Regions from separate parts of the Arthrobacter sp. NPDC058130 genome, predicted to be linked through region 1. Evidence: riboswitches for the same ligand, from Rfam matches in the RefSeq annotation. Region 1 holds a riboswitch; each other region holds the start of a gene.
The links. A riboswitch is a leader RNA that binds a small molecule or an ion and turns the genes downstream of it on or off. The one in region 1 is predicted to bind cyclic di-AMP.
Positions count from the first base shown of each region.

Region 2: it holds a riboswitch for cyclic di-AMP, as region 1 does, so the genes downstream of both, ACFVTM_RS18810 (hypothetical protein) here and ACFVTM_RS20030 (M23 family metallopeptidase) in region 1, are expected to answer to the same signal.
Region 3: it holds a riboswitch for cyclic di-AMP, as region 1 does, so the genes downstream of both, ACFVTM_RS07625 (hypothetical protein) here and ACFVTM_RS20030 (M23 family metallopeptidase) in region 1, are expected to answer to the same signal.

Region 1 covers NZ_JBHVTV010000015.1:19,701-29,377, reverse strand. The annotation lists gene ACFVTM_RS20060 (hypothetical protein) at 1-39, opposite strand, end outside; gene ACFVTM_RS20055 (cold-shock protein) at 217-600, shown strand; gene ACFVTM_RS20050 (DUF3027 domain-containing protein) at 609-1,214, shown strand; partial or broken gene ACFVTM_RS20045 (MFS transporter) at 1,265-2,586, shown strand; gene serC (phosphoserine transaminase) at 2,576-3,703, opposite strand; gene ACFVTM_RS20035 (metal-dependent transcriptional regulator) at 4,037-4,732, shown strand; cyclic di-AMP (ydaO/yuaA leader) riboswitch at 4,883-5,097, shown strand; gene ACFVTM_RS20030 (M23 family metallopeptidase) at 5,102-5,923, shown strand; cyclic di-AMP (ydaO/yuaA leader) riboswitch at 6,046-6,229, shown strand; gene ACFVTM_RS20025 (NlpC/P60 family protein) at 6,526-7,284, shown strand; gene ACFVTM_RS20020 (HNH endonuclease) at 7,505-8,005, shown strand; gene ACFVTM_RS20015 (molybdenum cofactor guanylyltransferase) at 8,067-8,744, shown strand; gene ACFVTM_RS20010 (DUF6457 domain-containing protein) at 8,766-9,053, shown strand; gene ACFVTM_RS20005 (molybdopterin molybdotransferase MoeA) at 9,050-9,677, shown strand, end outside.
Region 2 covers NZ_JBHVTV010000013.1:48,612-58,288, forward strand. The annotation lists gene ACFVTM_RS18800 (glycosyltransferase family 39 protein) at 1-486, opposite strand, end outside; gene ACFVTM_RS18805 (glycosyltransferase) at 487-2,010, opposite strand; gene ACFVTM_RS18810 (hypothetical protein) at 2,193-3,017, opposite strand; cyclic di-AMP (ydaO/yuaA leader) riboswitch at 3,020-3,177, opposite strand; gene ACFVTM_RS18815 (ATP-binding protein) at 3,349-4,971, opposite strand; gene ACFVTM_RS18820 (response regulator transcription factor) at 4,993-5,733, opposite strand; gene ACFVTM_RS18825 (hypothetical protein) at 6,327-6,956, shown strand; gene ACFVTM_RS18830 (winged helix-turn-helix domain-containing protein) at 7,503-8,366, shown strand; gene ACFVTM_RS18835 (dodecin family protein) at 8,782-8,985, shown strand; gene ACFVTM_RS18840 (SixA phosphatase family protein) at 9,041-9,568, shown strand.
Region 3 covers NZ_JBHVTV010000002.1:749,560-759,236, forward strand. The annotation lists gene ACFVTM_RS07585 (efflux RND transporter permease subunit) at 1-556, shown strand, start outside; gene ACFVTM_RS07590 (hypothetical protein) at 600-1,514, shown strand; gene ACFVTM_RS07595 (serine hydrolase) at 1,530-2,651, opposite strand; gene ACFVTM_RS07600 (dihydrofolate reductase family protein) at 2,894-3,451, shown strand; gene ACFVTM_RS07605 (phosphatase PAP2 family protein) at 3,592-4,293, shown strand; gene ACFVTM_RS07610 (DedA family protein) at 4,296-5,048, shown strand; gene ACFVTM_RS07615 (response regulator transcription factor) at 5,054-5,731, shown strand; gene ACFVTM_RS07620 (sensor histidine kinase) at 5,724-6,731, shown strand; gene ACFVTM_RS07625 (hypothetical protein) at 6,863-7,537, opposite strand; cyclic di-AMP (ydaO/yuaA leader) riboswitch at 7,542-7,743, opposite strand; gene ACFVTM_RS07630 (hypothetical protein) at 7,915-8,169, shown strand; gene ACFVTM_RS07635 (cation:proton antiporter) at 8,306-9,532, shown strand; gene ACFVTM_RS07640 (DNA alkylation repair protein) at 9,591-9,677, opposite strand, start outside.

The DNA of each region.
Region 1 (9,677 bases):
AGTGATCATGAAGGGCCGCCGGTAACGCATCAGTGTCATGTGGGCAACGCTAACAGTCCGGCATCCCCCGCGCCTCAAGCCACTAAAGTGAACTTGGCAGGATAACCTTGGAGGAACAGACCAACACGGTCCGGGCAGTCATACCCTGAACCCGCATAACCATGCGGATGCGGTGACCGCCGGCCGTGTCCCCGCAGAACGAAGAAGGTTGATTACGTGCCTACCGGCAAGGTCAAGTGGTATGACAAGGAAAAAGGCTTCGGATTCCTCGCTGGCGAGGACGGCCAGGAAGTCTTCCTGCCCAAGTCCGCGCTGCCCGAGGGCGTCAGTGAGCTCAAGGCCGGAACGCGCGTTGAATTTGGTGTAGCCGACGGGCGCAAGGGTGCCCAGGCCCTCGGCCTGCGCGTGCTGGACAAGACGCCGTCCATCGCCAAGGCGAAGCGGCCCAGCGCCAGGGACCTTGCCCCGCTGGTGCAGGACCTTGTCACCGTACTGGACAACCTGTCCGGGACCCTGTCCGCCGGCAAGTACCCGGAAGGCAACAAGGGCAAGGCAATCGCGGCGGCCCTCCGTAAGGTTGCCGACGAGCTGGACGTATAAGGCTCTTGATGACTCAGGAACCTGATCAGTTGCCGACGCCGGCCGCCGGATCCACAGTGCCCGCCGGATCCAAGGGAGCCAGTTCAAAGCAGGGAGCCCGCCCGCGCGCCGGCGTCCCCGTCTGGCGCACCGGCAAGCCTGACGCCTTCCTGGCCGCCGCCGTCGACGTCGCCCGCACCGCCGTGGAAAGCATTGCGCCCGCCGAGCAGATCGGCGAGCACATCGGCGCCCGAAGCGAAGGCGACCGCCTGGTGACCCACCTGTTCGAATCCAAGCTGCCCGGCTATCTTGGCTGGCAGTGGTACGCCGTGCTGACCCGTAACTCGCGCTCCAAGGTGGTCACGGTCAACGAACTGGGCCTGCTGCCCTCCGACGACTCCATCCTCGCGCCGGCCTGGGTCCCGTGGGCCGAACGGGTCCGCCCGGAGGACGCGCAGGCGGACGAGCCCGCCGACGAGGCGGCCGGCACCGAAACGCCGTCGCAGGCCCCCGACACCGACGACGAGCAGGACGCCGCCGACGAGCAGGACGCTGACCAGCAGGACCCGGCCCGGCAGGACCTGGCTCAGCCGGACACCGACGATGAGCGGGAACGCTTCGCGGAGGCCGACTAACGGTTGGAAACGTCCGGGAGCGTGCTTAGGGAGGGCTGGACCTGAGGTCCATGTTCAAGTCCCTGCACATCCTGAACTACCGGATCTGGTTCCTCGGCGCACTCATCTCCAACATCGGCACCTGGATGCAGCGCACTGCCCAGGATTGGCTGGTGTTCGCCCACCTGACGGCGCAGGATGCCGGGGCGGTGGGGATCACCATGGCCCTGCAACTGGGCCCGCAGCTCTTCCTGGCACCCGTGGCCGGGCTGCTGGCGGACCGTTTCAACCGTAAGCGGCTCCTGGTGCTGACGCAGTCCGCAATGGCGCTGCTGAGTGCCGGGCTGGGCATCCTGGTGGTGACCGGCGCGGCGCAGCTCTGGCATGTCTACGCCTTCGCCCTGATGCTCGGGGTGGTCTCCGCGCTGGACGCCCCCGTGCGGCAGACCTTCGTCTCGGAACTGGTCCAGGACGATTACCTCTCCAACGCCGTGGCCCTGAACAGCGCCTCCTTCAACGTCGCCCGGATGATCGGCCCCGCCGTCGCGGGCCTGCTCACCGCCGTCGTCGGGCCCGGCTGGGTCTTCCTGATCAACACGCTCACGTTCGTCGCCCTGTTGCTGAGCCTGGCGAACATCCCGGCGGCGTCGTTGCGGCGGCTGCCGCGCGCACCGGCGGGCAAGGGCAGGATCCGGGAAGGGCTGCGCTACGTCAGGCAGCGTCCGGACATCGTGGTGGTGCTCGTGGCCATCTTCATCGTGGGAACCCTGGGACTGAACTTCGCCCTCTTCATCGCGGCCATGGTGGGCACGGAATTCGGTCTCGACGCCGGCGCTTTCGGCCTGATGAATTCGATCATGGCCATCGGCTCCGTCGCCGGGGCGCTGATGTCAGCCGGCCGCGGCAAGCCACGGCTGCGGTTCATCTTCGGGGCGGCCGGGGCCTTCGGCGTGACCTCGGGCATCGCTGCGCTGGCCCCAGCTATTTCTGGTACGGCGTCGCGCTGGTGCCGGTGGGTCTGTTCGCAATCACCATGATGACCAGCGCCAACGGGTACGTCCAGACCACCACGGACCCGGTCATGCGGGGCCGGGTGATGGCCCTCTATATGGCAATCTTCATGGGCGGAACCCCCATTGGGGCGCCGCTGGTCGGTTGGGTGGCCAACACCGCCGGCCCCAGGTGGTCCATGGGGGTTGCGGCCGGCGCCGGCCTGCTCGCGGCCCTGATCGGGTTGGTGTGGATCATCCGGGCGCAGCACCTGCGGCTCCACTTCAACCGGCGGGCGCGCGGACTGCGGTATTTCCGCGTCCAAAGCGGAAACGGCGCCGCCACCGCACCGGGTTCGAAAGGTGCAGCGGCGGCGCCGTCGGACGCTGAAGCTACTTCTTGAGTTCTGCCACCACGAAATCGATGCACTCGAGCAGGGCCGAGACATCGTCCGGCTCGATCGCCACGAAGGTGGCGATGCGCAGCTGGTTCCGGCCCAGCTTGCGGTACGGCTCGGTGTCGACGACCCCGTTGGCGCGGAGCACCTTGGCGATGGCCGAGGCATCGATCGATTCGTCGAAGTCGATCGTGGCGATCACGTTGGAACGGTCCTCGGCCTTGGCCACGAACGGCGTGGCGTAGCTGGACGCCTCGGCCCAGCGGTAGATGCGCCCGGCCGAATCCGCCGTCCGGCCGGCCGCGAAGGCCAGGCCGCCGTTGGCGTTGAGCCACTGGACCTGGGCATCCAGGGTCACCAGGGTGGCCAGGGAGGGCGTGTTGTAGGTCTGGTTCAGCCGGGAGTTGTCGATCGCCGTCTGGAGGTCCAGGAAGTCGGGAATCCAGCGGTCGCTGGCCTTGATCCGGGCCGCCCGCTCCAGCGCCGCCGGGGAGAACAGACCCAGCCACAGGCCGCCGTCGGACGCGAAGTTCTTTTGCGGCGCGAAGTAGTACACGTCGGACTCCGCCACGTCCACGTCCAGCCCGCCCGCGGCGGAGGTCGCGTCCACCAGCACCAGGGACCCGTCGTCGGCGCCTGCCACGCGGCGGACCGGGGCTGCCACACCGGTTGAGGTCTCGTTCTGCGGCCACGCGTAGACGTCGACGCCGGCCTCCGCCCGGGCGGTGGGGCGAGTGCCGGGTTCGGCCTTGATGATGGAGGACTCGGCCAGGAACGGCGCCTTGTTGGTCGCCGAGGCAAACTTCGCGCCGAACTCGCCGAAGGAAAGGTGCTGCGCCTTCCCCTCCACCAGCCCAAAGCTGGCGATGTCCCAGAAAGCCGTGGATCCGCCGACGCCGAGGACCACTTCGTAGCCTTCGGGCGCGCGGAAGAATTCGCTGAGGCCACTGCGTACCGAGCCGACCAGGTTCTTCACGGGTGCCTGGCGGTGCGAGGTCCCCAGCAGCTTCGCCGACGCGGCGAGGGCCTCCATCTGTTCCGGCCTGACCTTGGACGGGCCGGCGCCGAACCGGCCGTCCTTGGGCAGGAGGTTGGCGGGGATCGTGATGCTGGTGTCGCTCACAGTGGCTCCAATTTTCGGCTGGTTCATAGCGTGGCTGGAAGGTGGCCCGGTAGGGATGGCTACAACGGACGCCCCTATTTATTCTGCCTGACAGCCCCCTGTGACACGGAAAAGGCCCTGTCACAGTCCGGTCATTGAGACGCCCGGGAACTGCCGGTCCGCGGGCGCAGGGAGGGCAACCCCGGCCCAAACGAAAAATTATCCGGAGTAATTCAAAATAGGCTAGGCTGGCATGCGAACGTACGGCGGTTCTTGCCAGGGCGCATCCTGCATGCAGCCCGCACGCGGTACGGTGGGAATGACGCACGGACTGCGCTCGAGGAGCTGAGCTGAATGACTGATCTGATCGATACTACGGAGATGTATCTTCGGACCATTCTGGAACTTGAAGAAGAAAACATCGTTGCCCTGCGCGCCCGCATTGCCGAACGGCTCCGCCACTCCGGCCCCACTGTTTCGCAGACCATCGGCCGGATGGAACGCGACGGGCTGGTGGTTGTTTCGGGCGACCGGCACCTTGAGCTGACCGAAACCGGACGGAAACGCGCCATCGGCGTCATGCGCAAGCACCGCCTTGCCGAACGCCTGCTCGCCGACGTGATTGGCCTCGACTGGGCCTACGTCCACGAGGAAGCGTGCCGCTGGGAGCACGTCATGAGTGAACGCGTCGAGCGAAGAATCTTCGAGATGCTCGACCACCCGACCGTTTCGCCCTACGGAAACCCCATCCCGGGACTTGCAGACCTTGGCGGCGTGCCCACCGGCGCCCCCGCCGACGGGGCCGTGAACCTGCTGGAAGCCATGGCCGGCTACGGTGCGGGTTCGCGGGTCACGGTCAACCGCCTCGCGGAGCCGATCCAGGTGGAGCCGGAGCTTCTTGCCCAGCTCGACGAAGGTGGAATTCGGCCTGGTGCACTGGTGTCGCTGGAGCGCGTGGGGGAGTACATCTCGGTCCGCGTCCCGGACATCGAGGGAGCCCTGGAGCTGCCGCCCGAGGTTGCCGCGCACGTCTTTGTAACAGTCGCCTGACCAGCCACAACGCGGAGGTTATGGGACGACCCATGAGTTCTGCACATTTGGGATTACGGATTTATTACCGGGCGGCTTAATCCCCTATAGTTAGTGGCCAGTGCCGATACCAAAGCGTTACCTGATCCGAAGCCGAGCCCTGCCAGCGGATCAGTCGCAGAACCACCTCCTGGCAGGGGCGGGGGAACCACTTTCGGCTGCTTCATCAGCAGCCTTGGGGTGAAGTCCGTCAGCGGCAAGCAAACGTCCATCGAGGGATCCCCCGGGATGCCTTTGTGCCCGGCTGCTTGCCACGGCGGACCGGGTCTTTGATCTCTCTGACCCGAATCCGACAGCTAACTTCGCAGGCTATCCAGAGAGGAACCGTTCTTGACCACCCAGACCGCCAGGGGCCGTCGCCGCGCGACCGGTCCCGCTCCGGAGCCGCGTCCCGTCGTCGCGCATATGGCCGAGCGCCCCCGCGACGCGCACCGCGACGAACGCCGCCGGCGGCGCAGTCCGTTCCGCCAGGTAACGGAATTCGCCTCGGCCAGCGGAGTCGGGCAGAAGGCCGGCATCGCACTGGCCGCAACCGGTCTGGTCCTCACCGTGACGGTCCCCGTCACGAGCCCGGTACTGGCCTCGAACGCTGACGGGACAGGCGCCCTCTCCGCTGCAGTGCAGCCGGATGTCACGGCTGCCGCCGCCGCAAAGGTCGATTTCAGCCGAACGGCCGTCACCACGAAGGGTGATCCGGACGGCAAGCTCAAGCAGCTCCTCAGCGCCCAGTCTGTGGGAAGTATCACCCGCGCGGCATCGGCCGGCACCCTCGGTGCGCCGCTGGACCAGATGGTCACGGCCTCGCCGTTCGGCTACCGCGTCAGCCCCATCACCGGCGGTGCGGGCGAGTTCCACCGCGGCCAGGACTTCGCCGCCCAGTGCGGCACGGCCGTCCATGCGGCCGCCAGCGGCACCGTGACCTTCAACGGATGGCATCCCTACGGCGGTGGAAACCGCGTCGTGATCGACCACGGCAACGGCCTGGAGACCACTTACAACCACCTGTCCTCGGCCTCGGTCAAGGTCGGCCAGAAGGTATCGCGCGGCGATATCATCGCGATGAGCGGGACTACAGGCGCCTCCACCGGCTGCCACCTTCACTTTGAAGTGATGGTCAACGGCGACGTCGTTGACCCCCTCGGTTGGCTCTAAAAAGGTGATGGACCGCTCTCGAATCCTTGTGACACGCCGTGATCTGAATGTGACATTGAGTCCGGACTGCTGTAGGGTTTGAAGCACGCCAACTTTTCCGAAGTTGGCGCTCTTGAGTGGATTGCCTAGCTCTGCCACCGCTCAAGGTCCGTTCGCATTACATCGTCTGGCAGGGGCGGGGGAACCAATTTTGGCCTTCGAAAGAAGGCCTAGGGGTTAAGTCGCAAAGCTTCCCAGGAAGCAGCGCGGCCGGGTGACTCCCATCCGAATCCGACAGCTCACCTCGTAGGCATTGGGAGAGGCTACTTTCGTGTCTTCACGCCACAACTCTGCGCGCATGCGCACCGGTGAGGCTCTTTTGAGCTCGCCGGAATCCACATCACGTGCCGCCCTTGCTGGTGCCCGGATGGGATCACGTTCCGCAGGCTCATTCTCTACCGAGCCCGGACAGCATGCAGTTTCCGCATTTGGCGCGTCTTCGCAGTACACCCTTCGCTAAGTAACCCAATTTCGGGGCGATCCGGCGTACCCCCAAGATGCCGGAGCGTCCTCAGTCCGCGCCCGAAAGCGCGCGGTCCAAGGATCACGAAAGAGAGAACTTAATGACTACTCGTGCAACCGTTGCACGGCACCGAGCCGAGGTCACCAAGACCAACTCGCTGGCTGTTATTGCAAAGGCTGTCGGCGACAACGCCGGCGGCATGGGCCGTCAGGCCGCGGTCATCGCCGCAGCCTCCGGTCTGGTCCTGACCAGCGGAATCGCAGCCAACGCTGCTGAGACCAACGTTCAGCGCGAATCCACCTCCGCTTCGGCTCTGGAAGTCCAGTCCGCCACCCCGGCCACCATCTCGGCCGCATCCAGCATCGCGATCTCCTACGAGAAGCCCGCCGTGACCACCACGCCGGCTCCCGTCGTCGAGGCCCCGAAGCCCGTTGTGCAGGTCCAGGACTCCACGGCCTCCCGCGCCGGCGGCACCGAGCTTGGCGTCAGCGGCGGCGTCGCTGCCCAGGCTCCGGCCGGCATCGGCAGCGGCTCTGGCGCGACCATCGCCGCTGCTGCGTACGCACAGATCGGCGTTTCGCAGGACTGCACCGCACTCGCCACCAACGCCCTGGCCGCGGCCGGCATCCACTACCACGGCTGGCCGGCAGGTTACCTGTCCCTGGGCCGCACCGTGAGCGCCTCCGAGGCACGCCCGGGCGACCTCGCCTACTACCAGAACGGTGGCGTGGGCATGGCCCACATCGCGGTTTACGTCGGCAACGGCATGGCAGTCCACGGCGGCTGGAACGGTGGCACCACCGCGCTGTACAGCGTGAACGTCGGCTCCGGCCCGGTCTTCATCCGCGTCGGCGGCTAGGGACAGAGCTCCAGCACTTCGAAAGACCCCCGCTCTTTGGCGGGGGTCTTTTGCGTTGCCGTGCCATGAACTTTGCGCGCGGAGGGCCGCGCCGATGAAAAAATATTCGGTGATCCGGCACCTGAGTGTTTACTCTTGTGTTGTCGATCCATAGCCCGACCATGCAGAGGGCAGCCGGCCCTCGTGCCGCTGGCGGGTGCGGCCGTGAAGAGGTATGCGGATGCGCACTCTCGTTCTGAATGCTGGATATGAACCACTGGCGGTAATCACGTTCCGCCGGGCGCTCGTCCTTGTCCTGACCGGAAAGGCCAGCGTTGTGGCGGAAGGGGACGACCCCGTTGTTGGCCCCCAGGACATTCTGGGCCGCCCGTCCGTGATCCTGCTGAACCGTTACATCCGTCCGAGGTACAACACGATGACAGCGGTGAGCCGCCGCGGCGTGCTCCGCCGCGATGCCCACCGCTGCGCCTACTGTGGCAAAGCGGCCCACACGATCGACCACGTCCAGCCCAAGTCCCGGGGCGGCGCCGATTCCTGGGAGAACCTGGTGGCGGCCTGCCTGCGGTGCAATAACGCCAAGAGCGACCACACGCCCGCGGAGATGGGCTGGAAGCTCGGGTTTGTTCCGGGCCCCCCGAAGGGCGCGATCTGGCAGATCAAGGAACTCGAGAAGCCGACGCCCGCCTGGGATCCGTTCCTGCTGCCGGAATCAGCCGCCTGACCTGGCCGGCGCATGGCCTGCCCTGGTTCGGGGGCAGCCCGCGCCGCGCTAGGCTGAACCGGTGGAGTTCGATGCCATCATTCTTGCCGGGGGAAGGTCCTCCCGCCTTGGCGGCGTGCCCAAATCCCGGCTGGTCTACGACGGCGCCACCCTCCTTGAGCGGTCGCTGCGCGCCGCGGGCGCGGCGGGGCGCGCCGTCGTCGTCGGGCCGGACCCCGGGGACCTTCCCGACGGCGTCCTGACCTGGCGGGAAGAGCCGCCCTTCGCAGGGCCGGCCGCGGCTATCGCCGCAGGCCTGGACGCGCTGGCGGCAGACCATGCCGGCCGGCCTGGGGACGCCGGTCCGGCGCCGTTTACCCTGGTGCTTGCCTGCGACATGCCGAGGTCCGCCGCCGCCGTCCGGGTCCTGGCCGAATCGCTGGCCGTCTCCCTGGCAGCAGCGAAGGACCAGCACCGGGGCGACGGGGTCATGGCCGTCTCCGAGGACGGCCGGAAACAGCCGCTCGCGGGCTTTTATGGCACAGCTGCGCTACAACGAAGTGTTACGGACGCACGGCACCGGGGGAGTCTGGAAAACGCATCGGTCTTCGCCCTTCTTGCTAGTCTGGACGTACGGGAAGTTCGCGTTCCCCCGGGGTCCACTGATGACGTTGATACCTGGGATGATGCGTCCGCACTGGGGATATCCGGCAGGTTTCCACACCTCGGTCCGGGCTCCGGGCCGGAACCCCGCAGCTGAACTCGACCATGGAGGCAAACGGTGAAAAGCCAGGATGAAACGCTGGAAGACTGGTGCCGTGCCCTGCTCCAGGCCTTGGAGCTGGAAGACGTTGAGATTGACGTGAACGAGGTCCTCGCCCTGGCAGGCGTGGCCGCCCACTCCGTAGTGCGCCCCGCGGCGCCGCTGACCACATTCATTGCCGGCTATGCCGCCGGTCTGGCCTCCGGCTCCGGGCAGGCGACGGACTCCGTGTCCATGCAGGACGCCATGGCCGTAGCGCGCCGGCTCGCCAAGGACTACGCGGCCGCCGAAGCTTCCGGGGCATGACGCCTGCGGCTGGGGACGACGCCGGACCGGCCGTCCATGGCGGGAACGGCCCCGAGGGCGGTCCCGCGGAACCTCTCGCGGACCCGGACGCCGTCAAGGCGGACGCACCGGAGGCGGACGCAGCGGACCCGGACACAGACCAGGACGCAGACCAGGACGCAGACGTTCCGCACCGGCACCTGGCCCACACATGGCAGGAGGCCCGGCAGCTCGCCTTTGACTGCGCCGCACCCATCCCGGCCGCCCCCGTCCCCCTCCGGCAGGCGCTGGGCCGCACCCTGGCAGCAGACGTGCTTGCCCTGCAGGACATGCCCCACTATGCCTCCTCTGCTATGGACGGCTGGGCCGTCAACGGCAGCGGCCCCTGGATCCTGGCCGAACCCGGCCAGCGGCTGGCACCGCATCAGGCAAGCCCGATCGCCACCGGCGGCCTTATCCCGGCCGGGGCCAAGGCCGTGCTGCGCAGCGAAAGCGGTGTCATCGACGCCGACGAGGACGGCCTGCCCGTCCTGAAGCTGGGCGGCACGGCGAAACCGGGGGACCCGCGCAACGGCGACCACATCAGGAAGGCCGGAGAGGAAGCTGCTGCCGGGGATCTCCTGATCAAGTGCGGCGCGGTCCTGA
Region 2 (9,677 bases), on a different contig from region 1:
CAGAAGCCCGACGGCGGCCACTCCCATGAGTGCCTGGGGAATGAGCATGCTCAACGCCGAGAAACCGAAGATCCGACCCAAGAGGGCGGGGATCCAGAGGGCGGCCGGCGGTTTGTCTACCGTGATGGCGTTGCCGGGGTCGAGGGAGCCGAAGAGCAGCGCGGTCCAGTCCTTGGTCCCGGCCTGAATCGCCGCGGCGTAGAAGGAGTTGGCGTAGCCGGTGGCTTCCAGGTTCCACAGGTACAACGCGGCGGTGACCACCAGCAGCAGCGCTGCGGAGGGCCGGACCCAGCGGGGCTGCCGTCCGAACAGCAGGCGGTCCCGGCGGCTCAGGGGTGCGGGCGGGTTGGGTGAGGGCACGTTGGGTGAGATCAGGGCCGTGCCGGTGTCCTCGGATGCCGGGACAGTCGTTTCCTGGTCCAGGGGCGGGCTGCCGGCCGTTGATCCGGCCTGGGCTCCGGCGGTGGGGCTGACGGTTGCCGTCATTTACTTGGCCTTTTCTGTGCGGGGGAGGGAAGCCTCAGCGGCGGCGGACGCCGCGACGGTGATGGCGGCGGCGGGCGTCGGAACGGTGCTTGCGTCGGGCGTCGGAACGGTGCTTGCGTCGGGCGCCGGAACGGTGTCGGTGCGCCGGGGGCGGAAGACCACGAGCCGGAAGAGCAGGAACTTCACCGCGGTGGCGGCCAGATTGGCGGCCGTGACCGTCAGCAGTTCGAGCCAGCGGTCCGGTGAGGCTCCCGACGTGGCGTGAACCAGGGCGAGTGCGCCCGAGGTCAGGGCCAGCCCGATCCCGAAAACCAGCAGCCCCTCGAAGTGGTGGCGTGCCGCCTGGCTGCTGCCCTGGATGCCGAACGTGAAGCGCCGGTTGGCCGCGGTGTTGACCACGGCGGTGGTGAGCAACGCGAAGAAGTTTGCCAGCTGCGGGTCCATGATCCCGCGGCAGAGCAGGAATATCGCCAGGTACGCCACGGTGGAGGCCACGCCGATGCTGCCGAAGCGGACCAGCTGCCCGAAGAGGCTTCCGCCGGGGCTTTGTTCCTGGGACCGCGAGGAGGCCGGCAGCGGTCCGCGGGCCAGGGCGGCGCGCAGTTCGGGGACAGGGATCCGGCCAGAAACCAGGTCCCGGCTCAACCGTGCCATGCCGCGCAGGTCCGCGAGGGCAGTCTGGACGATGTCCACGCTGGAATCGGGGTCGTCTGTCCAGTCCACCGGCACTTCGTGGACGCGCAGGCCGCACTTTTCCGCCAGCACGAGCAGTTCGGTGTCGAAGAACCAGGCGTTGTCCAGGGTGTGGGGGAGCAGTTGCCGGGCCACGTCCGCCCGGATCGCCTTGAACCCGCACTGGGCATCACTGAAATGGGCGCCCATGAGGGACTGCAGCAGGAAGTTGTAGCTGCGCGAGATGAACTCCCGCTTGGGTCCGCGGACCACGCGCGAGTTGCGGGTCAGCCGGGTGCCGATTGCCAGGTCGGAGTGCCCCGAAATGAGCGGGGCAAGCAGGGGGCCGAGGGCCGCCAGATCTGTGGAAAGGTCCACGTCCATGTACGCCAGGACCGGCGACGGCGAGGAGAGCCACACCTTGCGAAGCGCATTTCCGCGGCCCTTTTCGGCCATATGGACCACCGTCACTTCCCGCAACTCCCGGGCCACGCGCTCCGCCGTCTTGAGCGTTCCGTCGGTGCTGGCGTTGTCCGCCACCGTGATGCGGAAAGAGTGCGGGAAGGCGCCGAGAAGGTACGCGTGGAGCCGGCGCAGGCACGCTTCAAGGTCCCGTTCCTCGTTGAAGACCGGGATCGTGACGTCCAGCAAGGGTGTGCTTGCGCGCGTGTCAATGGGTGCGCGCCGGCCGCCGGGACTGGCAAGCGCTCCGGCGAACGGGCCCGGGGCGGGCGCGTCGGCCAAAGCAAGCCCTGACGGTGCAGGTCCGGACGGGGAGGGCGGTGCCGCCGGACCGGCCGGCGTCGCCGTGGAACGGGACAGGGTTCCTGTGGCCTGGTCTGTGAATGTCATGGCTCAACATTCCCGCCGGCCCATATGAGGGCTTTAGGGCCAAGCTGTGCGGGGGCTGTGGAAGTCCGGCGAGCCAGACCGGCCAGTCAAAACCAGTCCGGCCGCGGACGCACGGGAGGCCCCGGATCCACATGGATCCGGGGCCTCAACCACCCTGCCTGGGCAGTACGGCTAGTGCCGGTTTAGTACCAGTTGTGTGCGTAGTGGAAGTTCAGCGCGCCGCAGGGGGAGCCGTAGCGTTCCTTGACGTAGTTCAGGCCCCAGTTGATCTGGGTCCGGTAGTTGGTCATGTAGTCGGCACCGGCGCTCGCCATCTTCGAGGCGGGCAGGGACTGGACCACGCCGTAGGCGCCGCTGCTGGCGTTCGTGGCGGTGGTCTTCCAGTCCGATTCCTTGGTCCAGAGCTTCTGCAGGCACTGCATCTGGCCCGCAGCCCAGCCGTAGTTGCCCAGCTGGGACGCGGCGTAGGCCTGTGCTCCGGCAGGGTCGTCGACAGCCACCGGTGCGGGGGCGGGTACAGCTGCCGGTGCCGGCGCGGGGGCCGGAGCGGCTGCGGGAGCCGGCGCCGGGGCCGCTGCGGGGGCCGGGGCGGCTGCCGGGGCCGGCGCGGGAGCAGCAGGCGCCGGGGCGGCCGGGGCGGCAGCGGGCGCTTCGGCGGGCTTCGCCTCTGCGGCCTGGGCTGCCCCGCTGCTCTCCGCGGGGGCAGAGGGAGCAACCACCTGGACTCGTTCGAAGTTCAGCTTGGCCAGCGGGTCCGCGCTCATGGGCGTCTGGCTCGCAACGTTGGCGCGGGCGCCGGGCTCTGCCGCCTGGCTAGCGGCGGCGCCTCCCACCAGCAGCGCGCAGGCGGCGGTGACGACGGCGGCGCGGCGGGCAGTGATGCCGAGACCGCCCGCCAGCCTGGACAGGGCGGATGCCTGCTTGGCTGGTTCGGCGCGGTGGCGCGACTTGGGGGAGCGGGCATGGGAACCGCCGTCAGGGCGCGTTTGTACCTGGAATTCAGTCATGATGGGCCTCTCAACGCCGACGGAGTTAGCTGTCGGGTTCGGATGAGGTCATCCGGCCGCACGGAGAATCACGTGTCGGCTTCACCCCGAGGGCGCATGAATGCAGAATGCCCGGGAACTCTGGGTCCCCCGCCTCTGCCTGGTCCAGCGGAATCCGGGAAGCGGCAGAGTTTGGCGTCCATCCGGATATACGGCACAAATGGCGGCCGCACCCCAACGACGCTACAGGACCTCGGCGCTTAAGTCACATTTTGGTAACAGGAGTCACAGCGGCGGGGTGTCGGCTTGCGCGGGACTGACGGTGGAGGCGAGGCAGGATTTCCTGCGGGGACTACGCCGACGGCGGCGCCGCGGGCAGCCGCACCGCAAACTCCGTGCGTCCAGGCCGGGAGGTGACTTCAACGGTGCCCCCGTGGGCCTCCACGATCGACTGGACTATGGACAAGCCCAAACCGCTCGTGCCTTCCGACGTCGGGGTGGCAGCAGCCGCGCCGGCACCGCCAGGGCTGCCGGAAGAAACGCCGGGTGCACCGGAAGCGGCACCGGAAGCTGAGCTGGGGCCGGCCCCGGACCGGGCCCCCGCCGTCGCGACAACCGGCGCATTTGCCGGGGTGGCGGCGGGATTGGTGCGCGCGGCGTCGGCCCGGGCAAAGCGGGCGAAGACCCGGCCGATGAATTCCGGGGCGATGCCGCTGCCGTTGTCCGTCACGGTGACCACGGCGCTTCCGTCGGCCGAACGCATGACGCCCGTGACCACCTTGGTCCCTGGGTCCGTGTGCTTGCGCGCATTCGACAGGAGGTTGGCGAGGACCTGGTGAAGCTGGCTCGCATCGCCGCGGACCACCACGGGCTCCTCCGGAAGTTCCAGCTGCCAGACGCGGTCCGGAGCCATGACTTTCTCATCGCTCACCGTCTCGATGGCCAGCTGGGTGAGGTCGACGTCGCTGATCTTCAACGGCTGCCCCTCGTCCAGGCGCGCCAGCAGCAGCAGGTCCTCCACGAGGGTGGTCATCCGTTCGGACTGGCTTTGCACGCGGGCGAGGGATCTCTGGCCGTCGGGGGTGAAGTGCTCGGTCATCCGCATCAGCTCCGTGTAGCCGCGGATGGCCGTAAGCGGCGTGCGGAGTTCGTGCGAGGCGTCGGCGACGAACTGCCGCACCTTCATTTCACTATCCTGCCGCGCCTCGAGGGCGTTGGAGACGTTGTCCAGCATCTGGTTCAGCGCGTAACCTACGCTGCCCACCTCTGTTCCTTGGTGGGCGGCCGACGCCGGGACGCGCACCCCGAGGGCCACCTCGCCGGCGTCCAGCGGGAGGCGGGAGACCTTGGTGGCCACCTCGGACAGTTGTTCCAGCGGCTTCATGGTCCGCCGGATCAGGGCCGTGCCGGCAAGGCCGATCAGCACGAGTCCGCCAGCGGACACCACCACCATGGTCCAGACCAGCGAAGTCAGGGTATTTTCCTTTTCTGCCAACGGAAGACCGGTGACAATCACGTCGCCATAGGGTGTGCGGACGGCGGTGAGCCGGTAGGCGCCGGCCGAGAGGGTCCGGTCCACGGGCACACCGTTTGGGGTGAGCGCTAGGAGGACCGCGTTGTCGTCGGGGGAGAGGCTCTTGCGGGTGGCGTCCCCGGCCAGGAATCCGGGGTTGCTGACCTCGCCGTCCTGTATGCGGGCATTGAGCGTCCCGATGCCCTGGCCCCGGGCTTCGAGGGGGTCGGGGCGGCCGCCGCCGGTGCCGGGCAAGGGCCGGACGAACTCGCTGGACCGGTGCGAAGCGTTGCTGAGCTGGTCATCGAGCTGCCGGGTAAGGAACAGGTCCATCGAGGCATAGCTGAACAGTCCTACCGCGCCGCAGATGGCGACGAGCAGCGCCATGGCGACCAGGACTAGCCGGGTGCGCAAATGCCACGTAGACGGGTTGCGCCAGTCGCGTCCGGGGACGCGGGTCATGCCGGAAAGAGTGGGCACTGATCAGTCCGCCGGTTTCAGGACATAGCCGGCGCCGCGCACCGTGTGGATCATGGGAGCGTGGTTGGCGTCGACCTTCTTGCGGAGGTAGGAAATGTACAGTTCCACGATGTTCGCCTGCCCGCCGAAGTCATAGTCCCAGACCCGGTCTAGGATCTGGGCTTTGCTGATCACCCGTTTGGGGTTTTCCATGAGGTAGCGCAGCAGCTCGAACTGCGTGGCGGTCAGGTGCAGTTCCTCACCGGCCCGGGTGACTTCGCGGGTGTCGACATTGAGCACCAGGTCGCCCACCACCAGTTCGGCGGTGTCCATGGCGGCCACGCCGGAGCGCTGGACCAGCCGGTGCAGGCGCAGCAGGACCTCTTCCATGCTGAACGGCTTGGTGACGTAGTCATCGCCGCCGGCCGCCAGGCCGGTGATCCGGTCCTGGACGGCATCCTTCGCCGTCAGGAACAGCGCGGGCACTTCCGGCGCGAACGCGCGGATCCTGCTCAGCAGCTCGACGCCGTCGAACCCGGGCAGCATCACGTCCAGCACCAGTACGTCGGGGCGGAACTCTTTGGCGAGCCGGACCGCAGCGGGTCCGTCTGCCGCCACGGCCACTGACCAGCCGGCCATCCGCAGCCCCATGCTCATGAGTTCGGAGAGGCTGGGTTCGTCATCCACCACGAGGGCGCGGATGGGGGAGCCGTCCGGATGCGTGAGCTGGGGAAGGTTGTTGGTCATGGAGTGCGGAGTGGCCATGGGACAACTCTCCGATCTGCCGGTTAGGTGGGGCTTTGGGGACCCTGTGCGGCACCTGTGAATCCCAGCCTAGCGAGCTGGAAGACTTTACGGTGCCGGGTGGGGCACTGCGGCAGCACTGAATCCGTCCCTTCTTTGCCCTGCCCCAAAGGTCACAGGCCCGGCTGTCGGCCCGCACAGCCCAGGCACAGGATCGCTCAGCACTCTGGGGTGAATACCGATCCGCACCCAAAGGAGAAACACCATGAGCGGTCAGCATCCCGGAGCCGGTTCCGGCCCAGCCCCCGGCAACGCTGCGGCGCCCGCGCCTGTGACCACGCCCCAGGCGGCCGGACAGATGGACGCCGCACCGCAGGCGGCCGGGCAGTACGACGCAGGACGCCATGACGCAGGACGCCATGACGCAGGACCCTACGACGGTGGCCAGCCCGACGGCGGCCAGCTCGACGGCGGGTGGCCGGCAGCGGCCGCTGCGCCCGGCTGGGGTGCGCCCCCGGCTTCGAACGTTCCGACAACGGCGCCGGGGTGGGGCATGCCGCGGCAGGAGCAGGCGGTGCCCGCAGCTGCCGCCGGCTGGGGTGCGCGGGGAGCCGGTGCCAAGAAGCCTCGACGACGGCCCCCTGGACGCTCAAGCGCGGGCTCGTCGTCGCCGGGGCCGCAGCAGTCCTGGCAGCGGTACAGGTGCCGGGGTCTATGCCCTGACCTCAAGTTCAGCCGCAGCCGACGGGACGGCGGGCGCGGCCGCTGGCGGGGCTGCCGGTGGGGCGGCCGGCGGCCAGGGCTTCGCGCCCGGAATGCCCGGCTCGGCGCAGGGCGGGTTCGCGGGAGGCGGAATGCCCGGGCAGGGCGGTCCCGGCGACTTCGCCGCCGGTGGGATGGGCAGCGGATTCTCCTCGGCAGTGCATGCCGAATACGTCGTGCTGCAAGGCAGCGAGTACACCACCATGGCCGAGCAGTTGGGCGTTGTGAGCGAGGTCAGCTCCTCCTCCGTGACGGTCAAGAGCAGTGACGGGTTCACTCGCAGTTATGGCTTGGGCAGCGATGTGGTGGTGAGCAATCTGCAACAGCGGCGCCAGCAGGCTGGCGGGTCGGGCACACAGCTGAGCGTGGCGGATATCGTCGCGGGCGGAACGGTTCGGATCGTGGCGGCCAAGGACGGTTCCGGCTACACGGCGACCTCCGTCATGGTTGTCGCGGCTACCGCTACGGGCCAGTCCAACTAACCCGCTGCCGATGCCGACATTGCCTCCGTGCCAGGCGGCAATGTCGGCATGACCACTCCGTGGACCGCCTGGCTGGGAATCGCGGGAGCGTCCTGTTTTGCCGACTTGCCATGCTGTGAATTGTTTTGGCCATTCAGCGATTGCGGCCGAATAATATTCGGTAAACGCGGTCTTTTGACTCTTGGGTGGGAAAAACACTTGTTATTTTATTGCCCGGGGCAGAATTGTGACTTGCGCTACAATTTCCCGTTCTGTCTCACTATGTGGAACCTGCGGTCCATTGTTACTTGCACGTTCGCATTGTTACGTTGCACACTTCAATTGTGAACAAGAACTCAACAGCACCTGCAGCCGCAGCTATCTGGATCAGCACACCCGCTGTTACCGAGATGCGCTGTTGTCGAATGCACGCCTAACTTTTACACCCCTGAGAGTTTCTAGGCATTCGCCCCCCAGCCCAGAGTCGGGCGCCCCTCCCCAGTTTCATTGCGGGGAAAGAAGCATTCGAGCCGCGATGACGGCCATTCACATTGAGGTAAGCAATCCATGTCAGTTGCATCCGGATACGTCCACATCTCCGTCCGTAACGCTAGCAAGGCCGGTCAGCCCTCCGGGATCCGCCAGGGCTTTGGCGGCCGCTCGGCGTTCGCACCCGCCGGTTCCACCGGCAGCTTCCCGGCCCCCGGATATGCAGCACAGGGCTACAACCCTGACTCCTACGGCCAGCTCCGCGCCGTTCCGCCCGCACCAGCTACTGCCCCCACGCCGGTGATCGCGCCGGGCGCGGGCAGCCCGGTCCGTTCGGCCCCCAGCGACAACGTCGCCCGCGGCTTCGTGCTCTACATGGGGATCGACGAGGAAACCGCAGCGGCGGCCGGCACGTCAATCGCCAAGCTTGCCCAGGAAATCCGGGCCTACGCCCAGTCGCTCGTTGCCGGGGCAGAAAGCTATGCCGCCGTCGCCGTAGCGCCGGCCAGCGCCCCGGGTTCCGCCCTCGACGTCGTCCGTTCAACCTTTGGCGACCCGACCGCAGGGGCCCGGCAGCGGACCGAGACCGCCCGCCTGCAGCAGCCACAGGATCCGCGGCCCTCCGGCGTGCTGATCGATCTCGCCCGCCGTGAGGTGCACCTCGACGGCGAATCCCTGAACCTGACGTTCAAGGAATTCGAGCTCCTGAACTACCTCGTGGAGAACGGCACCCGCACCGTGGGCCGTGACGAGCTCCTCGAGGGCCTGTGGCGGAACGCCGAAGAGGTCCCGAACGAGCGGACCATCGACGTCCACATCCGCCGCCTGCGTTCCAAGCTCGGCCGCCTCGCCAACACCGTGCGCACCGTGCGCGGCCAGGGCTACCGCTTCTACGAGCACCCCGAGGTCGTAGTATGGGCCGCTCCGGAATACTCGATCTAGCCTATTCTTAGCGCAAAAGCGTCCGTCCCTGAACTGGGGCGGCCGCTTTCGCTGTCTCCCGTGCTCGCTGCACGCGCTCCGCGCGCCACTTTGCCGTGCCTTAGCGTTCGCTGGCTCCCTTGACCTCGCAAGCTCGGACAAGGAATCCGGCCAGCTCTCTTCCTCCTTCGTTCCTCAGTCGGCGATGCGGCACTACGCAAAGTGCCGCCCTCCGCGCTTGCTTGATGTGCCGCTGTGCTGCGGCGCCCTGACTCCCCGGAACCTGCCCTTGTGCGTGGGCTGGCTGACGGGCATGTGCCTCCGCGGCTGGGTTGTCCTGCATATGTCTCCGCCGCTTGGGGTGGTCGTTGGACCCTGTTGGCGCGGTGGGGTCCGGCGTAGTCTCTGAGCGTTGAGCCGACTATTGGAGGAAGAGATGTCTGTTGCGCGGATCACTACCCTGAGTGCGAACTCCAAGACCTCGTTTGATGCTGCCATCAAGGAGGGCATCGACCGGGCCAACAAGACCCTGCGCAATGTCACTGGCGCGTGGGTGAAGGAACAGAAGGTTGAAATCAGCGGCGGCGTGGTGGTTGCCTGGCATGTCGTGCTGGAGGTGACCTTCGTCCTCGAAGACTGAGCAGCCGCTGGCCGGAGGCAATCCTGGGGACCAGGCGCCGCACTAGGATTGGGGCATGAGCGAGCATCACATCAAGCGACTTGTGATCATGAGGCATGCCAAGTCCGACTGGCCCGGCGGGGTGGCCGATCACGAAAGGCCGCTTGAAGAGCGCGGCCACAAGGATGCCCCCGTCGCCGGAAAATGGCTGCTCAAACACGGCGTGGTCCCTGATTTCATCCTCTGCTCCAGCGCGCTGCGGACCCGCCAGACCTGCACGTGGGTGTGCCACGCGCTCGGGGACAAGGCTCCGACACCCAAGCTCGAGGACGGCCTGTATGCCGCGTCCGCCCTGCGCATGCTGGCGGTCATCAACCACGTCCCGGACACCGTGAACACGCTCATGGTGATATCGCACATGCCCGGGGTGCAGGACCTCGCCATGCATCTGGCGTCCCGCGACTCCGATCACGACGCCTATATGGACGCAGCCACGCGCTATCCCACCAGCGGGCTGACCATCCTGGAAACGGAGAAGTCATGGGCCGAACTGGACGGGCAGGATGCCAAGCTGACCCATTTCAAGGTTCCCCGCGCCAAATAGCCGCCGGCCGGCCGGACTAGGGTGCCGGAAACCATGGCTACCGGCCCCGTTCTGCGGTTTACTGTTGCTGATTGCTGACGTGGTTTGTCCAGCGGTTATAGGGGCAGGT
Region 3 (9,677 bases), on a different contig from region 1:
CGAGGCGGCCACGAACCGCCTGATGATCTACTCCGGGGCGGCACTGGTTTTGATCCTCCTGCTGCTGCAGGCGTCGTTCCGGAGCTGGCGCCTGGCCTTCCTGTCGCTGCTCACGCTGCCGGTAGCCCTGGTGGGCGGGGTCATTGCCGCCTACTTCTCCAGCGGGGTCCTGTCCCTCGGGTCCCTGGTCGGCTTCCTCACCGTGATGGGCATCGCTGCGCGCAACGGCATCTTGCTCATCAACCACTGCCAGCACCTGGAGACGTATGAAGGCGAGACCTTCGGCCGCGCCCTGGTGCTGCGCGGGGCGGCCGAGCGGCTGTCGCCGATTCTCATGACCACCCTGGCCACCGGCCTGGCCCTGGTGCCCCTGGTTGTCATGGGCAACATCCCCGGCCATGAAATCGAACACCCCATGGCCGTCGTGATCCTGGGCGGCCTGATCACCTCCACCCTGCTCAACCTGTTCATCGTTCCCTCGCTGTACCTCAGATTCGCCAAGTCGAAGAAGACACGCGAGCGGGAACGCGCAGCCGCCGGACCGGTGATCGTCTGACCGCGGCCTGGGGCCGCACCGGAACGCCTCAAAGGAAAGTCCGATGTTCCGCAAGAGCATTGCCGTTCTCAGTTGTCTCGTAGCATTGCCGCTGTCACTCGTTATGGCCGGCGGCGCCGAAGCCGGCGCCGTCCAGGACGGGGCCGCCCCGGCCGCCGCCGCGACCGACTGCGGCCCGGGTTCACTTCCCGGCTTCAGAGCGAATTTTTTCCCACACGAGCCGAACGTGGACAACACCTGGCTGCCCATGAAACCGGGAACCCGGTCCGAGTTCACCGGCAAAGTCACAGACCTCACCACGAGCCCGCCGGAGGTTCACACGCACCGCGTGGTGTCAATCGTGACGGGCCTGGCGAAGGTGGTGGACGGAGTCCGCACTGTTGTCCTGTGGGACCGCGACTACTCCGACGGTGTCCTTGAAGAATCCGAACTGGCCTTCTTCGCCCAGACCTGGAAAGGGGCGGTCTGGCTGTTTGGCGAGTACCCGGAGGAGTTTGAATCCGGAAAATTTGCCGGTGCCCCCAGCACGTTCATCGCCGGGGTCGACAACGCGCGGGCCGGCATTGCCATGCTGGCGAACCCGACCAAGGAATTTGGCCCCTATACAGAGGGGTCAGCACCAGCGATTGATTTCCTGGACTGCGGCCAGGTGGTCAGCAGGAAGGCCGACGTCCTGAAGGTCGACGAGTTCAACCCCCTTGAGGGAGCGGCTGCCGGCCACCAGCAGAAGTACTACCGTGCCGGGGAGGGGAGTTTCAAAGTAACGGCTTCCGGTGGGGACAGCCGGGAATTCCTGGACCTCACCTCCACCACGAGGCTGGATGCGGCTGCCTTGGCCGCCGTCAACGAACGCGCGCTGGCGCAGGACCGCCACGGCTACAAAGTGAGCCCTGGCGTCTATGGCACCACCGAAAAGGCGACCGAAAGGTCCACCGGAGGATCCTGTGGCGGGTCCTGAAGGCTGACGGCACTCTCAGAACAACGCGGCTGTCACGGCCCGGGTGAGCTCCTGGATAATCCGGGTCCGGGGGCCCATGTCCGAGTAGTTCTTGCCCCGGGTGTAGACGACGAACGCGAAGGCCCGGCCGTCCTTGACCAGGACACTGGCATCGTGGAGGTTTCCAAACAGCAGCCCGTACTTGTGAAAAACCCCAACGCCCGGCGGAACCGCCGGAGGGATCAGCGTCTCGAAGTTGGTGTTCTGCATGTAGGACAGGAGCTGGGCGGTGTTGGCCGGATTGAGCAGCGCTCCGGTGTAGAGCAGCTGGAGGGTCCGGGCCATTTCTGCGGGGGTCAGCAGGTTCACCGTACGGTCGTAGGTGATCCCAATCGAGGCCGCGTAGTCCGAGATGCCCCGCTGGCCGACAGCCCCCAGAATCAGTGCCCATGAATCATTGTTGCTCTGCTGGACCATCTGGCGGATCTGCGCGCCTGCCGTCGAGGCGCCGAGACGGGCATTCAGGGACGCCCGCCCTGTCTCGACCAGGTGGTAATAGGCAGACGCAGCAAGGATCTTGGCCGTGCTGGCGGCCACAAACTTTTCCTGGACCCCGTAGCCGTGGACCACGCCGTCCGAAAGATCGATCAACGACACCCCCAGCGAATACGCGCTGTTGGCCTGGATGATCCCAGTGATCTGGGCGTCGAGTTCGGGGCCGATGGCCGGGACCGCGACGACGGCGGGAGGCACTTCGGCCGGCTTCGTGGCAGCGGCCGCTTCGGCCACTGCCGGCGAGGCGGGGCCTGCAGCGGTTGGAGCTGTTGCGGGAAGGTCAGACGCTGCCGGTGTTGTCCCGCCGGCGTCGGTAACCGGCGGCGCAGATCCCTGGGGCGCGGTCAGCGGCGACGCGCCGGCGGTCCCTGCTGCAGCGGCAGCAGGCGTGGCCGCGGCGGCCGGCGCGTCGGGCGGCACACCCGTCTGGACGGTCGCATAAACGGTGCCGGCAGCCACCAGGGCAACCGCGACGGCGGCCGCTGTCAGATACTGGGGCCGGATCCTCCTCTCGTGCCTTGGTACGGGCCGCGACGCGGGCTGGGATCCGTCGTCCGCGCGGTGGCCGCCGGACCCATAGTGGCGCGGCGGCGGTTCAGTCATCCGGACCTGCCCCGGGCTTTTGTGCGAAATCGTTCGCAGGCATCGTGCTTCCCCCCGAAAGGTGACTGACCGCGGTGAGGCCATAGAGTTCCTGCATTCTGCACGGTCCCGGCACCCCGTGCAAGGGCCAGTTCTTGGGAAAAACTGGGCCAGCCAGCCAGATTCCCGGCCGGAAAATATTTTCCGTTGCAGGTCAGCCGCGCAAAGCCACGGCGTACCCTGTAGAAAACCGAGGAGCGAAGATGCGAAAAATCATCATGGTCATGCAGGTGTCACTCGACGGATTCTTCGAAGGACTGGACCGCGATATCAGCTGGCACATGGTGGACGACGAGCTGCACGGACACATGAACGAAAAACTTGCCCCGATGGGCGCCTTCCTGGAGGGCCGCGTCTCGTACGAGCTGATGGAAGGTTACTGGCCGACCGCGGACCAGGACCCCGACATCAGTCCCCTGATGGCCGAGTTCGCCCAAATCTGGCGGGACATGCCCAAGATCGTCTACTCCCGGACACTGATGACGGCCGGTCCGAACACAACTGTGGTCCGGGAGGTAGTAGCCGAAGAAGTCCTGGCGCTAAAGGCGCAGCCGGGCGGGGATATGACCCTCGGCGGGGCGGAGCTCGCCGATACTTTCCGGCGGCTCGGGCTGATCGACGAATACTGGGTGTATGTTCATCCGGTACTGATTGGGCGGGGCAGACCCATGTTCAAGGATGCCGACAGCAGTGCCCAGGTCCGGCTGCTGGAGACGCACACCTTTGGCAACGGGGTAACGCTGCTGCGCTACGCCGCGTAGGTTTTGCCCGCTGCAAAGCGGCGGGACTCCCCGGCGGAACTCCTCAGCGGGACTTTCTTAAGCGTTTCTTAAACGCCTGGCGGGAGAGTGGGAGTCGGCGCCCTTTTTCGGGCGTCCGTTGTCCCTAGCCGGAGGATCCCATGACTGGACCCGCACTCCCCCACGTCCGCCACTGGTTGCTATTGGGCGTCCTGCTGTCCGCCGCCGTCGTAGCACTGGGCCTGGCGGCGCAGCTGACGCCGGGCTTTAGCGCTGCCGAGATCGGGGTGGACCAGGACCTCAGCCACCATCATCTCCCCGCCCTGACCGCTGTGGCGATGGCCCTCAATGTCGTGTTTGGCCCGGTGGTGGGCCTTGCCCTGATCGGCGGCGCGGCCCTCTACGTCTGGCTGTTCCGAGGCGGCCTGATTAAGGCGGTAGCGTTCGGCCTCGTGGCAACTTCCGGCTGGGTGGCCAGTGAATTCTTCAAGATCATCGTGGCCCGCCAGCGGCCCGACCCCGCCCTGCTGTTCGATCCCCTAGCTCCGGAAACCGGCTCCGACAGTTTCCCGAGCGGCCATGTGTCCTGTGCGGTGGCCGTTGGTTTCGCGCTGTTCTTCCTGGTCCGCGGAACCCGCTGGGCCAAGATCACTGCGTTCAGTGCGGCCGCGCTGGCACTCCTCGTCGCCTGGTCGCGGCTGTATATCGGGGTCCACTACCCCACCGATGTGGCAGCTTCATTCCTGGCTGCGAGCGCCGCGGTGGTCCTGCTCACGGGACTCTGGAACGTTGTGACGCCCTGGATGGCGGACCGGCTTCGCGCCCCTTCCGCCATCCGGTCGCTGGAATCTGAGAGGAATTGAGAATGCACGCTGTGGACGTTTTTGCCCTCCTTCCGGCTGCGGCAGCCGGGACACCCTCGCTGCTGGACCCGGCAAGCCTGCTCGCCGGGCTGGGCCCGGCCGCCTTGGGCGTCATCGCACTCATGGTCTTCATCGAATCGGGCGTGCTTTTTCCCTTCCTGCCCGGGGATTCGTTGCTGTTCACTGCGGGCCTGCTGCACCAGCAGCTGCACGTGACGTTGCCGGTGCTGATCGGCGTCGTCACCGCTGCTGCCGTCGCCGGGGACCAGGTCGGTTACATGCTCGGGCGTAAATTTGGCCGGCGATGGTTCAAGGACGATGCCCGGATCCTGAAGACAGCGCACCTTACCACCACCGAAGACTTCTTCCGCCGCCACGGCGGGGCCGCCGTCGTACTGGCCCGCTTCGTCCCCATGGTCAGGACGTTTGCTCCGCTGACCGCAGGGATCGCGCGCTATGAGTACAAGTACTTCACTCTCTGGAACATCGTTGGCGCGGTGGCATGGTCCGTCTCCGTGACGATGCTTGGCACCTGGTTGGGACACTTTGACATCATCGCCCGGAATATCGACGTCATTGCCGTGGCGATGGTCCTCGTCTCGGTCGTGCCGGGGGGCGTGCAGCTCCTCAAGCGTCGCCGCAACAACCGGCGCCCCGCCGCCGCAGCGGCCGCAACCGCGGACAACACTGCGGGCGACACGGCCGAAGGAACCGAGGACGAACTGCGGACTGTGGAAATGGCCGCGGAAGAATAGCTGGCATGACAACTGCTGACCGCCCGGCCCTGCTGCTCGTCGAGGACGACGCTGTCCTGGGGCCGCTCATCGCCGAGCTCCTCGACCCGGACTACCGGGTCCAGCTGGCCACCAATGGCCGTGATGGTCTTCATCACGGGCTGACCGGCGCCTGGGACGTCATGGTGATCGACCGCGGGCTGCCCGTGATGGACGGCATCGCCCTTATCGCGGCGTTGCGGTCGAAAGGCATTGGTACGCCCATCCTGATCCTGACCGCTCTGGGCGATGCCGACCAGAAGGTCCGGGGCCTGGATGCGGGGGCCAACGACTACGTGACCAAACCGTTCGACGCCGGAGAGCTGGCGGCCCGCCTGCGCGCACTGACGCGCACCTTCACCTCTCCGGCCCCGGCTCAGGTGACGATCGGGGACTGGGAACTGGACCCGACGCAGCGCTCCGTCCGGTCCGTCTATGGGCACACGGTGCCGCTGACCGCGAAAGAATGCCAGCTGCTGGCAGCCCTGGCCGCGGAACCCGACCGGGTGTTCACCCGGGACGAGCTCCTCGCGGCGTACTTCCACGCCTCGGACCAGCCCGGCGTGATCGATACCTATGTCCATCACCTGCGCCGGAAGATTTCCAAGGCCGTCATCCGTACAGTTCACGGCGTGGGTTACCAGATTGGCGACGCTCATGAATAGCGGCGGGGTCCCCGGCGGAAATCCGGACCACACGATACTGCGCAAGGCCTCGCTCAAGGTCGCGCTGCGGATCAGCGCCGCGTGCGCGGTCATGGTCCTCGGGCTCCTCTCCGCCACGGCGCTGTACCTGATGAACCAGTTGGCCCATCCTGAAGTTCCGGGCTCGGCAGCGGCCGGGACGGCCTACGCCTACCTGGATTCCAAGGATGTCCTCGAAGCCATGCTCATCGCCGGCGTGGCGGGAATCCTGCTGGCCGGCATTGTCGGGTGGCTCAGCGCGCGCAGCGCCATCCGCCCCCTCGGTGATGCCCTGGCCAGGCAACGGCGCTTCGTCCAGGACGCGAGCCACGAACTGCGAACGCCGCTGACCATCCTGGACACCAGGATCCAGCTCGCCCAGCGCACCACGGTGCCCGGCTCCCGGCAAAGCCAGGACCTGGCCCGGATCCGGGAGGACGCTGCGACGCTGACCGGGATTGTCAACGAACTGCTACTGGCGGCGACGGCCGACGTCCCGGACCGCTCCGCACCCCCTGCCGATCTGGCCGACGCCGCCGCAGGCGTCGCCGGGAGCCTCCAATTGGTGGCCGACCAGCGCGAGGTGAGCATGGATTTCTCCGCCGACGCCCGGCCATTGGCCCGGATCGAGAAAAATGCGCTGCGCCGCGCCGTGCTGGCCCTGGCGGACAACGCCCTCGCCCACACTCCTCCGGGCGGCCGTGTGACCATCAGGACTTCGATCGAGCACAACAGCGCGGTGATCACCGTCGCGGACACAGGAACCGGAATCACCGGCGTGGACCAGGCCCGGATCTTTGACCGCTTCGTGCGGACCCCCAGCACCGGCGGCACACACGGACAGCGGAGCTTTGGCATCGGCCTGGCTTTGGTCCGGGAGATCGCCGTTGCTGCGGGTGGCGCCGTCGAAGTGGCCGCGACGGGTGCCGAGGGAACGGTCATGAAATTGACGCTTCCGCTGGCCGGAAGCGGGAATCCCTAGCGTGCGGACCGCGGGCCGGTCACCGGAGTCCCGGGCATAGACTTCGGGCACGGAAAAGACCGGCGATCGTTGCCCCCAAGGAAAACGATCGCCGGTCTTTCCGGACTGTCTAGCCCCGTGGGCCGTACGGCCTAGGCGCGGACGAAGGTCACGCCACCGGTCGCCGTGAGCCAGGACAGCGGGTGGACCATCGTCTGGTTCTTGCCGTTCATGCCGCCACTGACCACCTGGCCGTTGCCGGCGTAGATGCCCACGTGGCCGGACTGGACCACCATGTCGCCAGGCTGCGGGGTGCCCACAACGGTTCCGAGGCCAAGGAATGCCCGGGGACCGATGTCGCCAACGGGCTTGCCTGCCGCGCCAAGGGCCTTTTCCACCATGGCGGTGCAGTCCTGGGTGATGCCCACCTGGCTGTAGGCGGCAGCGAGCATGATGGCGTTGCGTCCGCCGGCAGGCGCCGCAGCCGGCGCGGCAACGGGAGCGGCCTGCACCTGCACGGTTGCCTTGGGTGCTGCTGCAGGCGCTGCAACCGGGGCAGCTGCGGGAGCCGGTGCCGCGGCAACGGGCTGTTCGATGACCGGTGCGGCGACGGAGGCCACCGCGGGGCGGTCGAAGCTGATCTTGACGCTGGAATCGGCGCTGACGGGAGCGCTGACCTGTCCCGCGACGTTCACGTTCGACGCCGGAGCGGAGTCCCGCTGCACGGGTGCCGGGGCGGCGTTGGCGGCCATCGAGCCCGTGAGCACCAGCCCGGAGGCGGCGGCGAGAACGGCTGTATGGCGCGCAAAAGTACTGATTGAAGACATGGATGTAGCCTCTCCCAATGCCTGCGAGGTGAGCTGTCGGATTCGGATGGGAGTCACCCGGCCGCACTCCCGGGCCCGTCATGGCGGGCGCTGTGCGGCTTCACCCCAAGACCTGCGTGGCAGCAGGCCAAAAGTGGTTTCCCCGTCTCTGCCGGCGTCGATGCGAGTTACCCCCGGGCCGCGGCAGAGTTAGGCAATCGGCTGGGGAGCGCCCGTATTGGAAACAACAGGCACTTAACCACCGTAACGCGAACCGCACGCCAATGTCACATTCAGGTAACGGAGGCCACAGTGCTGCCCACCAACTGCCCATGGGGCGGCGCAGCATCCGAACGTAGGATGATGCCATCAGCACCACCTCGAAGCGGAGGCCCAAAATGAACCGCCTGTGTGTCGCCATCTGCCAGTTGAGCAATCAGCCCAAGGAGGATTTCGACGTCAATACCGAGCTGCTGGTCCTGGACGGCCGGGACGTCCACGTGGCCACCTGGGATGCGGAACCGCGCGACAGGGGCTTCGACGAACACGTCCTCAATGACCGGGTGGACTCGCTCGGATACATGGTTGTCAATGACTGGGCCTTCCTGGACGGAAAGGCGTACGCGGTGGTGGAGCGGCGGTCAGCAAACTGATTGGGAACCCCGGCCCGCTGCACGGTCAACGGGACTAATCTCATTCCATGACGAAGGACCCGACGGCCACGGACGCCGTCACCCGGGTCGGGCCTGCCGCCCCGAGTGGCCCCGGGCAGGGCCGCAGGGGCGAGCCGTGACGTTCCTTGCCCTGGCGCTGATCGCCGTCGTCGCACTGGCCGGCCCCCTCCTGGCGCTGCCGGTGCGCTGGCGCTTGCCGGTGGTACTGGGCGAACTGCTGGCGGGCATCGCGATCGGGCGCTCGGGCCTGGCCCTGGTTGATCCGGCGGACCCGACGTTCAGCCTGCTGGCCAATATCGGGTTTGCTCTGATGATGTTTGTGGCCGGAACCCATGTTCCCGTGCGGGATCCGCAGATCCGCTCCGCCCTCGGCAGTGGTTCCCGCCGCGCCGCTGCGTGCGCTGCGGCAGCGGTGGCGGTCGGCATCGGCATCGGCCTGCTCTTCGGGACTGGACATGCTCCCCTCTACGCGGTGCTGCTGGCCTCTTCCTCAGCGGCGCTGGTCCTCCCGATCTTCGATTCCCTGCGGCTCGGCGGACCCCATGTCATCGCCATGACCGCGCAGGTGGCCGTCGCGGACATAGCCTGCATAGTGGCGCTGCCGCTCGTGGTGGACCCGCCGCACGCTCTCCGGGCGGCGCTGGGCGTGCTCACGGTGACCGGCTGCGCGGTGGTTATCTTTGTCGTACTGCGCTGGCTTGATCGCAGGGGAATCAACGGGCGCCTGCACCGACTTTCGGAAAGCCGCAAGTTTGCCCTCGAGCTGCGGATCCAACTGGTGGTCCTCTTCGCCCTGGCAGCGGTCGCGACGTGGAGCAACGTGTCCGTGATGTTGGCGGGCTTTTCCCTCGGCCTGGCGGTGGCCGCCGTCGGCGAACCGAGGCGCCTGGCCCGGCAACTGTTCGCCCTCAGCGACGGCTTCCTGGGTCCGGTGTTCTTCGTCTGGCTGGGCGCATCACTGACCCTCAAGGACCTGGCCGGACATCCGGACATGATCGCCCTCGGTGTGGCGCTGGGCGTCGGCGCCCTGTTGACGCACACCACCCTGGTGGTACTGGGGCTCCCGCTGTCCCTCGGAGTGCTGTCGGCAGCCCAACTCGGCATACCTGCCGCGGCGGCGAGCATCGGGACGCAGCTCCAGGTCCTACTCCCCGGCGAGGCCGCGGCCCTGCTGGTGGGCGCGCTGGTCACCATAGCCGCGAGCGCCGTCGCCGGGTCACGGGCCGCCAGGGGTTTCTCGCTGCCCGCAAATGCCGCCGGCAGGTCCGGCGATACCGGCAGCAGCGCGGTCGGGCCAGGCGGGCCAGGTGGGAGCGGAGGGCCGGGCGGGCCCAAGGATTGAACGGGGCGAGGGCCTGAAGGACCCGAAAGGACGCACCCGGGCCGGCTGTTTTAGATCGTCACCCTACGGGCGTGAATGGCAGCTCGGGTCGCCTCGTGGCCATCTCAGTCCGGACGCGGGACACCGCTTCCCGGACCGCACCGAC